DNA from 2 places in the Variovorax sp. OV084 genome. Region 2 is predicted to be linked to the other one. Evidence: riboswitches for the same ligand, from Rfam matches in the RefSeq annotation. Region 2 holds a riboswitch; the other holds the start of a gene.
The links. A riboswitch is a leader RNA that binds a small molecule or an ion and turns the genes downstream of it on or off. The one in region 2 is predicted to bind cobalamin.
Positions count from the first base shown of each region.

Region 1: another riboswitch for cobalamin. It lies ahead of BMW87_RS02090 (TonB-dependent receptor domain-containing protein); the one in region 2 lies ahead of BMW87_RS27525 (TonB-dependent receptor).

Region 1 is NZ_FOII01000001.1:414,315-421,753, forward strand. Features, by position in the region: gene BMW87_RS02060 (cell division protein ZapA) at 137-469, opposite strand; gene BMW87_RS02065 (hypothetical protein) at 466-690, opposite strand; gene BMW87_RS02070 (flavin monoamine oxidase family protein) at 796-2,391, shown strand; gene BMW87_RS02075 (c-type cytochrome) at 2,417-2,839, shown strand; gene BMW87_RS02080 (RidA family protein) at 2,906-3,427, shown strand; gene BMW87_RS02085 (ClcB-like voltage-gated chloride channel protein) at 3,443-5,161, opposite strand; cobalamin riboswitch at 5,303-5,564, shown strand; gene BMW87_RS02090 (TonB-dependent receptor domain-containing protein) at 5,651-7,439, shown strand, end outside.
Region 2 is NZ_FOII01000016.1:36,845-44,283, forward strand. Features, by position in the region: gene BMW87_RS27505 (dicarboxylate/amino acid:cation symporter) at 1-23, shown strand, start outside; gene ybaL (cation:proton antiporter domain-containing protein) at 105-1,811, shown strand; gene BMW87_RS27515 (hypothetical protein) at 1,835-2,239, opposite strand; gene BMW87_RS27520 (hypothetical protein) at 2,404-2,625, shown strand; cobalamin riboswitch at 2,704-3,003, shown strand; gene BMW87_RS27525 (TonB-dependent receptor) at 3,135-5,321, shown strand; gene BMW87_RS27530 (PepSY domain-containing protein) at 5,333-6,862, shown strand; gene BMW87_RS27535 (energy-coupling factor ABC transporter permease) at 6,909-7,439, shown strand, end outside.

The DNA of each region.
Region 1 (7,439 bases), on a different contig from region 2:
ACGCGAGATGATCACGCCCGTCGAGCGATGTACCAAGCCCGGCTCCGGAGAGCATTGGAACAAGGAAATATTAAGCCCGACACAGTCTGCAGACGGACTGGATTTTACGCCTCGTCCGTCTTCGTGCCAGCCTTATTCAGAGTAAATGTCCATCGCCAGCCAGGGCCTGATCGAGTTTCTGGATGAGCTGCGTGGCCTTCGCGTCGGTTTCGACGCTGTCTGCAGCCGAAGTGGCAACTGGTGCCGCGGGCGCTGCGACAACAGCGGCCTGCTGCGCGGCGAGGTCGAACGCCAGGTTCAGCGAAGCCAGCACCGCGATGCGGTCACGGGCCTTGACTTTTCCGGCATCGCGGATCTTGCACATGGCTGCGTCCACGCGTTCGACGGCTTCGCGCAGCTGCGCCTCGCCGCCATCGGGGCAGCCGAGCAGATAGCTCTGGCCCATGATCTGTACTTCAATCTGCTTCATGCGGGGGAATCTTCGGAGGGTGGTTCAGCCGGCAACCGTTCGAGCAGGGCATCGAGGCGCGTACGTGCCGCAACGAGCCGCGACTTCAGGGCGTCGCGTTCGCGCGTGAGCGCATCGACCTGCTCCTGCAGCAGCGCATTGGTGCGTTGCACCTCTTCGTGACGCACAAGCAGTCGTTCAACACGCTCGGCGATCTGATCGATAGGGCTGGAGGCGGGCATGGTTGGCGATTGTAGTTTCCCAAGGAAGCGGCCCCCAGGCGGTGCCTGGGCGTGGCATGGATTCTGCTGCCTTCCAGTTGCCTTTCAAACTCCAATAGCCTGTCAATGACCACGAAGAACAACACTTTATTCAGTCGGCGCGACCTGCTTACGCTCATCGGCAAGACCGCAGGGGGCGGCGCGATGTACCAGGCGATGACCTCGCTGGGCTTTGCCGCCGAATCCAACTACAGCGGACCACCGAAGCTCGATGGTGCAAAGAAGGGTGCGTCGGTGCTGGTTCTTGGCGCAGGCCTGGCCGGCATGGCCGCCGCGCTCGAACTGCGCAACGCGGGCTACTCGGTCAAGGTCCTCGAGTTCAGCAATCGCGCGGGCGGCCGGTGCTGGACACTGCGCGGCGGCGACACCTTCACCGAGCTGGGTGGCGCCGTGCAGCAATGCGGCTTCGCCAAGGGCGAGTACTTCAATCCGGGGCCGTGGCGCATTCCCTATCACCACCATGCAGTGCTGGGCTACTGCAAGCGGCTGGGCGTGGCGCTGGAGCCCTTCGTCCAGGTCAACTACAACGCGCTGGTGCATTCGAGCAAGGCCTACGGCGGCAAGCCGCAGCGCTACCGCCACGTGCAGGCCGACTACCAGGGCTACGTCGCCGAGCTGCTCGGCAAGGCCACGACGCAGGGCAACCTCGACGCGGCGCTGACGAAGGAAGACAAGGAGAAACTGCTCGAAGGCCTGCGCCGCTGGGGCGCGCTCGACACGCAGTTCCGCTATCTCGAAGGCACCGTCAGCAGCGACCGCCGCGGCTATGAAGTCGATGCGGGCGGCGGCCTCATGCCGTTGGCCAAACCGTCGAAGCCGCTCGACATGAGCGAGCTGCTGCAATCGAATCTTTGGCGTTACATCGCCAGCGGGCAAGACTACGAATTCCAGAGCGCGATCTTCCAGCCCGTGGGCGGCATGGACATGATCGCCAAGGCCTTCCAGAAAGAAGTGGGCAGCCTGATCCGCTACGGCGCCAAGGTCACGAAGATCGAGCAGAACGACCGCGGCGTGACGGTCACCTACACCGATGCATCAAAGGGCGGCGCGGTCACGCAGGCCAAGGCCGACTGGTGCCTGTGCACCATTCCGCTGTCGGTGCTCAGCCAGATCGACATCCAGGTGGGCTCGGCAATGCAGGAGGCCATCAACGCCGTGCCTTACGGCGCTTCGGTGAAGGTGGGCCTGCAGTTCAAGCGCCGCTTCTGGGAAGAAGACGAGCACATCTACGGCGGCATCAGCTACACAGACCTGCCGATCTCGCGCATTTCGTATCCCTCGACGCGCTATGGCGCCAAGGGCAAGTCGGTGGTGCTGGGCGCCTACGTGTTCGACGGCCCGAACTCCTACGAATTCACCGCCATGGCGCCCGAGGAGCGCGTGCGCCGCGCGGTCGAGTTCGGCACGCAGCTGCATCCGCAGTACGCGAGCGAATTCGACAACGGCATTTCCGTGGGCTGGCACCGCGTGCCCGGCACGCACGGCTGCTACGGCATGTGGACCGACGAGACGCGCCAGAAGCACTACAAGAACCTGTGCCAGGTCGACGGCCGCATCGCGCTGGCTGGCGAGCACGCTTCCTACATTCCGGCCTGGCAGGAGGGCGCACTGCTCTCGTCGCTCGACGCCATCCAGCGGCTGCATGCCCGCGCCGTTGCGTGAAAGCCGAGTGAAGGACACACCCACCATGAACAACAACATCACGACCTTCAAGCGCGCGCTGCTCGGCCTTTCGCTGGGCGCGCTGGCCTCGGTGGCCGGCCAGGCTGCTTTCGCGCAGTCGCCGGAGCCCGTCTTTTCCGTCGGCCCCCGATTCCAGGAGAGCTCGGGCGAGGCGATCTACCGCGCGACCTGCCAGGGCTGCCACATGGCGCAGGGACAAGGGGCGAAGGGCGCAGGCGCCTATCCGGCGCTCGCCTCGAACCCGCGGCTCGCAAGCGCGGAGTACCCGCTCTACGTGGTGATCAATGGGCAGAAAGGCATGCCCGCCTTTGGCAAGATGCTGAGCGACGAGCAGATCGCTTCCGTGGTCGGCTACGCGCGTACCCATTTCGGCAACCAGTATCCTGACGCCATTGCGGCGGAGAGCGTCAAGAAGCTGCGGCCTTGATCGGCCTTCTTCTTTCGATACCTGGCAGATCCTTTCTTCATCCACCCCAGCAGAGAGACAACACGCATGACCATGACCTCCATCACGAAGAAGCTGGCGCTCGTCGCCGCACTGCTCGCAGCCGGCACCGGCGCCGCCCATGCGGCCGATGAAATCATTCGCCACCGCATTCCGAACTCCAGCTTCCCGATTTCGGCGGCGGTGGAAGTGCCATCCTCGTTCACCAACGTCTACCTCTCGGGCCAGGTGCCGCCGCTGCAGGACGCGACCGCGCCCAAGAACAGCGCGGCGGCCTATGGCGGCGACACCAAGGGCCAGACCGTCGGCGTGCTCAAAGCCATCGAGAAGAGCCTCACAGGCCTGGGCCTGACGATGGGCGACGTGGTGAAGATGCAGGTGTTTCTCGTCGGCGATCCGGCCAAGGACAACAAGATGGATTTCGCCGGCTTCATGGAGGGCTACACCCAGTTCTTCGGCACCACCGCCCAGCCCCGACTGCCGGTGCGTTCGGCAATGCAGGTGGCGGCGCTCGCCAACCCGGCCTACCTGGTCGAGATCGAGGTGATGGCGGTACGTCCCGCCAAGTAAAAAAGCAGTACTGCGCTACTCGCTCAGCCGCACGTAGGTGGCGAGCAGCGCGCTCTTGGCAACAATCCCGAGCAGCACAGGGTTGCCGGCGCTCTCGATCACGGGCAGCCGTTCGCCCAGGTGATCGAGAAAACGCTGCAGCGCCTCGCCCAGCCCGGTGTCGGCGGTGAGCGGCTGGATGGCCTGCGAGAGCAGGGCGCCCGCGGTCGTTTCCGCTGGCGCCGTGCCGAGCGACGAAAGCGGCACCACGCCGAGGTAACGGTTGCCCGCGTCCACCACGTACAGGTACTTCACCGGGTGCTGCAGGAAGAGCCTGCTCATCGCTTCGCGGTCTGCCTCCGGGCCGACCACCGTCTCGGCTGGCTGCACCAGGTCGCGCATGTGCAGCCCGCGCAGGCGCATCTGCGTGTCCCGCTGCTCGTTGCGGTGCAGGGTGATCTCGTACATCGAGCCGGCATTGGCCGAGCGTGCGACGAAATACGCGATGACGCTCGCCGCCATCAGCGGCAGCATGACCTGGTAGCTGAGCGTCATCTCGAAGATCATCAGGATGGCCATCAGCGGCGCCTGCGTGGCGCCCGCCAGGAATGCGCCCATGCCGACGATGGCATAGGCGAACGGCGCCGAGGTGGCCGCTGGCCACAGCGCCTGCGCGCCAAGGCCGAACAGCGCACCGACCATGCAGCCGAAGAACAGCGCCGGCGTGAACACGCCGCCCACCGCGCCCGAGCCGGCCGTGGCCATCGTGGCGACCGCCTTGGCGACCAGCACCATCGCGATCAGCGTCCACGGCCAGGGCGTGTGCAGCACCGAATTGACCACGCTGTAGCCGTTGCCCCAGACCTCGGGCATGGGCACCGACACCGCACCCATCACGAGCCCGCCCAACGCCAGCCGCCACGGCAACGCAACCGGCAAGCGCGAGAACAGCGCACGGCTGCCCTGCAACGCGCGCAGGAAGCCGGCCGCCGCAAAGCCCAGCAGCACGCCGAGCACGCAGAACAGCACGACCTCGGTGCCGTGGATTTCCGGGAACGCCGGCATCTTGTAAGGAGGCTGGTAGCCGGGCAGGGCGCGCATCGCGACGTTGGCGACCACCGAGGCAATGATGATCGGCCCCACGCTTTCCATCGCGATAGAGCCCAGCACGATCTCGGCGACGAAGAAGGCGCCGGCAATGGGTGCGTTGTAGGCGGCGGTCAGGCCGGCCGCCGCGCCGCAGGCCACCAGCAACCGCAGCCGCTCGACCGGAAAGCGGAACACCCGCCCCAGCAGAGACGACGCCAGCGCCGCCAGCTGCACCATCGAGCCCTCGCGCCCGATGGAACCACCGGTGCCGATGCTCACCAGCGACGAGGCGCTGCGCACCAGCGTCTGCGCCACCGGAATGCGCCCATTACCGAGCACGATGGCTTCCATGTAGTCGGAGGCGGCGCTGCGCAAGGCGACGCGTTTCGCCAGCACCAGCAGGCCGCCGGCCACCAGTCCACCCAGCGTGGGGCAGGCGATGCGCGCCCACCACGGCAGGTGCTTCGCCATTGCCACCAGCCCTTCGCCCGGACCGAGCACCAGATGCTCGAAGTGATAAAGCGCCGCGCGAAAAAGTTCGGTCGCCAGCGTGCCGAGCAAACCGGCCACGATGGCCCACAGCAGCATCGACTGCCAGCCCGAGACACCGAAGACACGCTGCAGCGCCGAACGAAGATTGAGAACTACCGAGGCGGGCCGCATCATGGGCTGGGATGTTAGCTGCGAGCGCCGCCCAGGCGGGAACACCGAGGAACCGGCTTTACCGGGCCTCAGGTGTTGCCCCCGGTAGGGGGAAGGAGAAGCGACACGAAGTGCGCGCAGCCTGGGGGCGAGCCAAGTCACTGGCATAAAATCCCGCCCGTTGGTGCCTGCGGCGTGGTTCACGCGCCGCGGTTCAACGGGAAGCAGGAGTGGAAGCCCCCGACCTCATCAGGACGGAACAAGGCCGAAGCCGCCTGCGCTGCCCCCGCAACGGTCAAGCAGACGGCGCCGCAAGGCGCCAACCCCTTTCCATCGAAGCCACTGGGTGCCCTGAAACAGGCGCCTGGGAAGGCGGTGAGGGGCCGTTCTGCCAGCCCGGATACCGGCCAACAAGGCGGCTGCCGCATGCGTGATCTGTGCATGGGGCGGCCATGGCGCCCAGGCGCCGGCGGGGAGGCCGGCGAGGGGTATTGACGTTCGTTCGGCTCATTCATGATTTCCCACGTTTGCTTTTCTCGCGGCCGCGCTCCTGCGCGCCGTCTCCGCCATGCCTGCCTGCCGCTGGCGCTGGCTTCCGCCTTCGGTGGCCTGGCCCATGCACAAGACGCCCCCACGCTGGGCGAAACGGTGGTCACGGCCAACCGCACGCCGCAGGCGCTGTCGGACCTGGTGGGCGACGTGTCCATCATCGACCGCAAGACCATCGAGCGCAGCGGCGCGACCGGCGTGGCCGACGTGCTGGCGCGCCTGCCCGGCATCGAGATCTCGCGCAGCGGCGGCGTGGGCAACACCACCAGCCTGTTCATCCGCGGCGCTGAAACGCGCTTCACGGCCGTGTACCTCGACGGCGTGCGCATCGACTCGCAATCGACCGGCGGCGCCGGCTGGGAAGGCATTCCGCTCTCGCAGATCGACCGCATCGAAGTGCTGCGCGGCCCGGCCGCCGCGGTGTACGGCTCCGACGCCGTGGGCGGCGTGATCCAGCTCTTCACCAAGCGCGGCGAAGAGGGCGTGTCGCCTTACGCGGGCATCGGCTTCGGCAGCAAGGGCCTGCGCAAGATCGAAGGCGGCGTGAGCGGCAAGTCGGGCCTGTTCGACTATTCGTTCGGCGTGGCGCACGAGGAAAGCAAGGGCTACAACGTGCAGCCCGCAAGCAAGCGCAACGTGGTGAAAGACGGCTACACCAGCCCCGACCGCGACGGCTACAACAGCACCTCGGGCAACGTGAAGCTGGGCTTGCAGATCACGCCGGACCAGCGCCTGGAGGCCACGCTGCTCACCAGCGACATCAAGGCCGGCTACGACGCCACCGTCTCCTACAGGACCAAGCCGCCGATCCTGTTCCGCGACGACGTGTCGAACAACACGCTGCGTACCGCCGGCCTGACCTGGTCGGCCAAGTGGAACGACATCTACAGCACCCGCGTGCAGGTGACCGATTCGCAGTCGGTCTACAAGACGCAGCCTTCGTTCTACCGGACCGAAACCAACCTGCGCGGTTACCTGTTCCAGAACGAATTCCGCTTCGGCCCGCACCTGGTGACGGCCACCTTCGAGCGCCGCGAAGACGCGCTCGAAAACGCGCCCACCACCTCGTCGAAGCTGCTGTCACGCGACCGCTCGCAGGATGCGATTTCGCTCGGCTACGGCTTCGTGCAGGGCCCGCATTCGCTGCAGCTGCATGTGCGCCACGACAGGGACAGCGAGTTCGGCGGCAAGACCACCGGCAGCGCGGCCTACGGCTATGCCATCACCCCGTCGCTGCGCTTCACGGCCTCGGCCGGCACCGCCTTCCGCGTGCCCACCCTGTACCAGCGCTTCAGCGAATACGGCGTGTCCACGCTGCGGCCCGAAAGCAGCCAGAACGTCGAGCTGGGCATGAACTACGCCAAGGACGGCACCACCGCAGGCATCGTGGTGTATCGCAACCGCGTGCGCAACCTGATCAACTTCGTCGGCACCGCCACGGGCTGTGCCTCGACGTTCGGCTGCTACACCAACGTGAACCGTGCCACCCTGCAGGGCGCCACGCTGTCGGCCAGCCAGCGCCTGGGCGACGTCACGCTGCGCGCCTCGCTCGACGTGCAGGACCCGAAGGACGCCGACACCGGCAACCTGCTCGCACGCCGCTCCAAGCGCCATGGCACCCTGGGCGCCGACTGGCGCGTCGCCGGCTGGACGCTGGGCGCCGAGGTGCAGTCCTCGAGCAAGCGCTACGACGACGCGGCCAACACCATCAAGCTCGGTGGCTACACCGTGCTGAACCTGTCGGCCAGCACGC
Region 2 (7,439 bases):
GCACCAGCAAGATGGCCGGCTGATCGCTCGGCACGACAGCCGGGCCCTGGACAAGATGGCCGTGTGAAATAAAAGGGCAGACATCGTTCCTGCAAAATGGAGCGATGCCCCACAGCGTTTCCCTCATCAACACGATTGCCGCCGGCTTGGGGCTGGCGCTGGTGTTCGGATTCCTGGCAGCCAAGCTGCGGCTGCCCGCGCTGGTCGGCTACCTGTTGGCGGGCGTGATCATCGGCCCGTTCACACCGGGCTTCGTGGCCGACGCGGAAATCGCCGCCCAGCTTGCCGAAATCGGCGTCATGTTGCTGATGTTCGGCGTAGGCCTTCATTTTTCCCTCGACGACCTGCTAGCCGTACGCAAGATCGCACTGCCCGGCGCGATCGCGCAGATCGGCGTGGCCACGCTGCTCGGCGGTGGGCTGGCCCTGTGGTGGGGCTGGAGCCCCGGCGCAGCGCTCGTGTTCGGGCTCGCGCTGTCGGTGGCGAGCACGGTCGTGCTGCTGCGTGCGCTCGAAAGCCTGGGCATCCTCGATTCGTTCACTGGCCGCATCGCCGTCGGCTGGCTCGTGGTCGAAGACCTGGCGATGGTGCTGGTGCTCGTGCTGTTGCCGCCGTTGGCGGGCACGTTGGGCGGAAAAAGTGAACACGCCGGGCCGGCCGATCCGCTGTGGCAGACGCTGGGCCTCACGCTGCTGCAAGTCGGCGGCTTCGTGGCGCTGATGCTGGTGGTGGGGCGGCGCGTGTTCCCGTGGATCCTCTGGCAGGTCACGCGGACCGGCTCGCGCGAGCTGTTCACGCTGTGCGTGGTGGCCGCTGCCGTGAGCATCGCTTTTGCCTCGGCGGCGCTGTTCGGCGTGTCGTTTGCGCTGGGCGCCTTCTTCGCCGGCATGGTCATGCGCGAGTCGCAGTTTGCCCACCGCGCCGCGCAAGAGTCGCTGCCGTTGCGCGACGCCTTCGCGGTGCTGTTCTTCGTGTCGGTCGGCATGCTGTTCGACCCCTCGGTGCTGATCGAGCGGCCGCTGCAGGTACTGGCGGTGGTGCTGGTCATCGTGCTGGGCAAGTCGCTTGCGGCCTGCGCGCTGGTGCTGGTGTTCCGCTACCCGCTGGGCACGGCGCTCACGGTGAGCGCCAGCCTGGCGCAGATCGGCGAGTTCTCGTTCATCCTGGCCGGGCTGGGCGTGTCGCTGGGCCTGCTGCCGGTGGAGGGCCAGAGCCTGGTGCTGGCGGGTGCGCTGATTTCCATTGCCACCAACCCGTTGTGGTTCAGCCTGATAGGGCCGATGCAGAAGTGGCTCCATGCCCGTTCGTCCTTCGCGCGCGGGCTCGAATCGCGCGACGACCCGCTGGCCGAACTGCCCATGACCACCGAGGCCAAGTACCTCTCGCGGCAAGTGGTGCTGGTGGGCTACGGCCGCGTGGGGCGCCGCATTGCGGCCGAACTCGACGCGCACGACATTCCCTACGTGGTGGCCGAGCAGAACCGCGAGCTTGTCGAAAAGCTGCGCGAGGCCGGCACGCCGGCCGTGTGGGGCGACGCGGCCGACCCGGCGGTGCTGATCCAGGCCCACATCGCGCGCGCCCGCGTGCTGGTGGTGGCCACGCCCGACGCCATGAACGTGCGCCAGATGATGGAGACGGCGCGCACACTCAACCCTACCATCCAGACCGTGATCCGCAGCCACAACGAGCAGGAGGCCCGGCTGCTCACGCAGGAAACCTCTGCCACCGTGTTCCTTGGCGAGCACGAACTCGCCCAGGCCATGGCCCGTGATGTAGTCCAGCGCGCCGTGTCGATGGCCGTGCCGGCTTGAAGACGCCCGCTTTCCTCTTCTTCTCAGAGGTCTTCGATGACCAGTGTGCGGTAGCGCTGGGCGATGGAATAGGGCACGGTGCGCACCAGTTCCATCAGGCGTTCGGCGGCAGCGCCGTCTCTTGTCCTCACCAGCAGGCCCGTGTGGCCGTCGCGCGCCAACTCGGTATAGGCGCGTACCGTCGCGGCGTCGGTGCCGGCGGAGGGCAGGGGGTTGTCGGATGTCTTCGCGGTCGGGGCGATTTCGGCCAGCACCGTTTGCGCGGGCAGCAGATAGACCTCGTCGCCACTCATGCCTTTTTCGATCAGGCGGTGGCCGATGCGGTCGGCGTCTTCCGCACTCGGAAACATCACCATCGAGTAGCCGGTCGGGTAAAAGGCCCCGCCGATGCTCGATCGCATGCCCGGTTCAAGAGTGAAATGCTTCATGCTGCCTCCTGTTCTTGGAAAGGCTTCTGAAAGGTCCCTGACTACAACATTAGGTCGCACCGGCACCGGGCTCTGTAGGAGAAACCCGAAAGCACTGTCAACCGCGTGCGTACCCCGCCCATTCAAAAAAAGAACCGACAACCTTGTCAGCCACTCTTACCTCCATGCCCTCATCGAGAAACATCGCGCTCACCGTCCATGAACTGGAGGCGGGCGAGTTCTATTGGGTGCTGATGGAGGCGGTCGACGACACGCCTGGCGAGACCTCCCACGTCTATGTGCCGCTGGAGGCAGCCCACGATCCCTATGCCACCTATTCGAACGCGCTGGTGGCGGGCGTGGCCGTGATGCGGCGGCTGTTCGGACCCGACGGAAGGCCTGCCTGAGGCCCATCAGAGGCCTTCGGCGGAAGGCCTCTCCCTATAATCCCGCCGTTCTGGTGCGTTAATTCTTATTAATCCCGCCAGGCAACACGGTTCGAAGGTGCCCCGCACGCCATCTCATGGCCACGGGGTTAAACGGGAAGCAGGTGCGCCGCGTCGTTCATTCTTGATTGATTGACGCTGCAACTCCTGCGCTGCCCCCGCAACGGTCAGCGGATCTGGAAACCCTCACGCTCATGCCTCCCAGACGGCACGGGCAGCCACTGCGCTTCGGCGTGGGAAGGCGAGGGTTTCGGCCGCGGTGTGCATCCATTCATTGATTGATTGGCACGCCGCGGCGCTCCGCAAGCCCGGATACCGGCCTTCGCAACCGCCTTCGGACGCTGCGGGAGTGCGTGTCCGGGCCTGCCACCGCTTCGCGCTCGCGCGTACCGTCGCAGTCCCTTCGCCTCTTCCGCCGCGTCCTCTATCGGTCAGGAGCCTGCGGGGACGCAGGCCGGAGGAGAAGTCACATGGGTCATGCATCGCCAGCGCGCGATCGCACGGGTGCGCCGCTGCGTTGGACGCGCCTTTCGGGTCTTTCACTGGGTCTGGGGTTGGTTTTCGGGCCTTCCGCGGTCTTCGCGCAGTCGTCGGGTGAAGCAGCCAGCAGCAACAGCCAGAGCCTTAAGCCGGTGCAGGTCGAGGCCGAACGGCATACCCCGCTCGCCATCGACGAACCCTCGCACACCGGTAGCCGCCTGGGCCTCACGCCGCTGGAAACGCCGGCCAGCATCGAGGTGCTGACGGGCGACACCATCCGTGCACGCGGCGACGTCTCGGTGATCGATGCCGCCACCCGCGCCACTGGCATCACCGGCACGCCCGGCCCCGGCAACGGCGGCACCGCGATGGCGGCGCGCGGCTTCTCGGGCCACGGCTCGGTGATGCAGCTGTTCGACGGCACGCGCCTCTACGCGGGCGCGGGCACCGTCACCTTCCCGTTCGACACCTGGTCTGTCGACCGCATCGAGGTGCTGCGCGGCGCGGCCTCGGTGATGTACGGCGAGGGTGCCATCGGCGGCGCCATCAACGTGGTGCCCAAGAAGCCGACGCGCGGCCCGATCCAGAACGAGGCGCTGGTCACGGTGGGCTCCGACGCCACCCGCCAGGTGGCCTTTGGCAGCGGCGGGGCGATCAACGACAAGCTCTCCTACCGCTTCGACATCAGCCACCGCCAGACCGACGGCTTCATGCAGCGCGGGCAGGCCGAGAGCCTGGCCGTGGGCGCGGCCGTGCGGCTCGACGTGTCGCCGCAGCTGCAGTTCACGCTGTCGCACGACGAGGGCCGGCAGTCGCCGCAGCGCTACTTCGGCGTGCCGCTGATCGACGGCCGCCTCAGCAGCCAGACGCTGCGCCAGAACTACAACGTCGACGATTCGGAAATCAAGTACCGCGACAAGTGGACCCGGCTCGACGCCCAGTGGACGCCCAACAGCGCCGTCACCGTGCGCAACCAGCTCTACCGGCTGGAGAGCAAGCGCCACTGGCGCGACAGCGAGACCTACACCTACAACGCCACCACGCGGCGCGTGACGCGCGGCGACTACCTGGAAATCGGCCACGACCAGGAGCAGATCGGCAACCGCACCGACGCCACCTTCAAGCACGGCCTGTTCGGCCTGGCCAACCAGGTGCTGGTGGGTTTCGACGCGAATCACATCAACTTCCAGCACAGCAACGATTCACCGTACGGCGGGCGCTCGGTGGTCGACCCCTTCGCCTTCAACCCCGGCTACTACGTGTCGCCCGTGGCCTACACGCCGCGCTACCGGACCAAGACCGACACCTACGCCTTCTTCACCGAAGACAAGCTGGCCTTCAACGAGCAGTGGTCGGTGGTGGGCAGCCTGCGCTGGGACCATGCCAAGGTGGCGCGCACCGACCTGCAGAACGCGGCCAACAACCTCGGCAAGACCTTCGAGTACGCCACCGGCCGCCTCGGCGTGGTGTATGCGCCCGATGTGTCGCAGTCGTTCTATGCGCAGGTGGCGCGCGCGGCCGACCCGCTGACCTCGCTCATCTCCACCTCGGCCACGCAGGTGCCGTTCGAGCTCAGCACCGGCCGGCAGGTCGAGGTTGGCTACAAGCGCCAGCTGGCCGACAACCGCGGGGCCTGGACCGTGGCGGCCTATCGCATCGAGAAGACCAAGCTGCTCTCGCGCGACGCGACCGATCCGACCATCACCCAGCAGATCGGCAAGCAGTCGTCCGAAGGCATCGAGGCCACGCTCGACCTGGCGCTCACCTCGACGCTGCGGCTCGAAGCCAACGTGGCCAAGCTGCGCGCGCGCTACGACGACTTCAACGAAGTCGTCAGCGGGCGCCTCGTCTCGCGCGCGGGCAACACGCCCACTGGCGTGCCCGAAGAGGCCGCGAATCTCTGGCTCAACTGGCGCTTCCTGCCGCAGTGGGAGGCTGACTTCGGCGTGCGCTACGTCGGACCGCGCCAGGTCGATACGGCCAACTCGCGCAAGATCGGCTCCTACACCGTGGCCGATGCGGGCGTGAGCTGGCAGGCGAATCCTTCGCTGAAGCTTGCGCTGCGCGCCTACAACCTGGCCGATCGCCGCTATGCGGTGTCGTTCTCGAACGGCGGCAACCAGTGGTTGCTGGGCCGCCCGCGTTCGTTCGAGCTGTCGGCTCTGGTCAACTTCTGAGCGGCGCTCCCATGACTTCCGCATGGCGCCGCGCCTGGCCGATCATCCGGCACTGGCTCTACTGGACGCACCGGTGGCTGGGCATCGGCGGCTGCCTGCTGTTCGTCATGTGGTTCGTCTCGGGCGTCGTGATGATGTACGTGGGGTATCCCAACCTCACGGACGAAGAGCGACTTGCGGGGCTGGCGCCGCTGCGTTTCGAGCAGGCGGCGGTGTCGCCAACCGCTGCACTCGACGCGCTGCCGCAGGCGGCCCGCGTGCAGCCGCGGCGCATGGTGCTGGAGATGCAGGGCGGCATCAACGCCGAGCCCGTATGGCGCATCGTCGATGCGAGCGGAGGCCGGCACACGGTCTCGGCGCGCGACGGCCATGTGCCCGGCCCGGTCGATGCCGCGCAGGCCGAGGCCATCGCGCGGGCCTTCTCGGGCCATGCGAGTGCGCACTGGGCCGAGACGCTGGAGCGTGATCAGTGGACCGTGCCGCAGGGCCTGAACCCGCTGCGCCCGCTGCACCGCGTCGAAGTCGGCGACGCGGCCGGCACGGAGCTGTACGTGTCTTCGCGCAACGGCGAAGTGGTGCGCGACACCACACGCGCGGAGCGCTTCTGGAACTGGCTGGGCTCCGTGCCGCACTGGATCTACTTCACGCCACTGCGCGCCGATCCGCCGCTGTGGCACGACGTGGTGGTGTGGCTGTCGGCGGCATGCATCGTCTCGGCCGTGACGGGCATCGTCATCGGCATCCTGCGGGTGCGCCTGCGGCGCAGGTTCCGCAATGGCGCGGTCACGCCGTACAACGGATGGATGGCCTGGCACCACATCGCGGGGCTGCTCGGCGGGTTCTTCGTGCTGACGTGGATCATCAGCGGCTGGCTGTCGATGAACCCCAATGGCTGGTTCCAGCGCGGGCCGGGCGACGCGGCTGCGATGGCGCGCTACACGGGTGCCGGTAAGTCGCCGTTCCCCTGGCCGCCAGCGGTGTTGCCGTCAGGCGAGGGCGAGGCCGCACCGCGCGAGGCCGTGCTGCTGTGGTTCGACGGCAAGCCGCTGCTGCAGCTGCGCGACGCGAAGGCGCGCGTGCGGGTTGTCGATGCGGCCACGGGTGGCCCCGCCGTCATCGGCAAGAGCGACATCCTGCGCGCCGCCGCCCGCCTGCGGCCCGGCGCCATCACCCAGGCCACGCTGCAGGCCCGCGAAGACTTCCACTGGTACGGCCACCACCGCGAGCGCACCGTGCCCGTGTGGCGGCTGCAGTTCGACGACCCCGCGCACAGCTGGATCTACATCGACCCGGCCAGCGGGCAGGTCGCCGGCAGCAACGACAGCAATTCGAGGCTGCGACGCTGGCTCTTCAATGCGGCGCACAGCCTCGACTTTCCCTGGCTCATCCAGTACCGGCCGGCCTGGGACCTCGTGGTGTGGCTGCTTTCCATCGTCGGCACCGTGGCCTCGGCCAGCGGCGTCGTGATCGGCTGGCGACGGCTGCGGCGCAAGCCTCGACCATTGGTCATATCGAAGGGGCTTGCGCAAGCAGGCCCATGAACCAACAATCAACTTTCGCACTGCGGTGCATTTCAGGAGGTGCTCGATGCACATCGAACCAGGTCTCGTCGACGGATCCAAGATCTTCCTCAGCTACGCCACGGCGGCAGCTGCTCTCGCCTACACAGGCAAGGTGGCCTTCGATACGGCCGTGAAGGACGGCCTTGCCGCCCTGGCGCTGCGCTCGGCCATTGCCGTTGCGCTGGTGTTCTGCTTCTTCGAGGTGTTGCCGCATCACCCGGTGGGCGTGTCCGAGGTGCACCTGATTCTGGGCACGACCCTGCTGCTGGTGTTCGGCCTGGCGCCTGCGGCCATTGGCCTGGCGGGCGGGTTGCTCATCCAGGGCCTGTTCTTCGAACCGCAGGATGTGCCGCAGTTCGGCATGAACGTCACCACCTTGCTGGTGCCCCTGTTCGCGACTGCCGCGCTGGCACGGCGGATCATTCCCCAGAACGTGGCCTACGTGGACATCAGCTACCAGCAGGCATTCAAGCTGTCGGTGGCCTACCAGGGCGGCATCGTGGTCTGGGTCGGCTTCTGGGCGCTCTACGGACGCGGCACCGGGCTCGAGAACCTG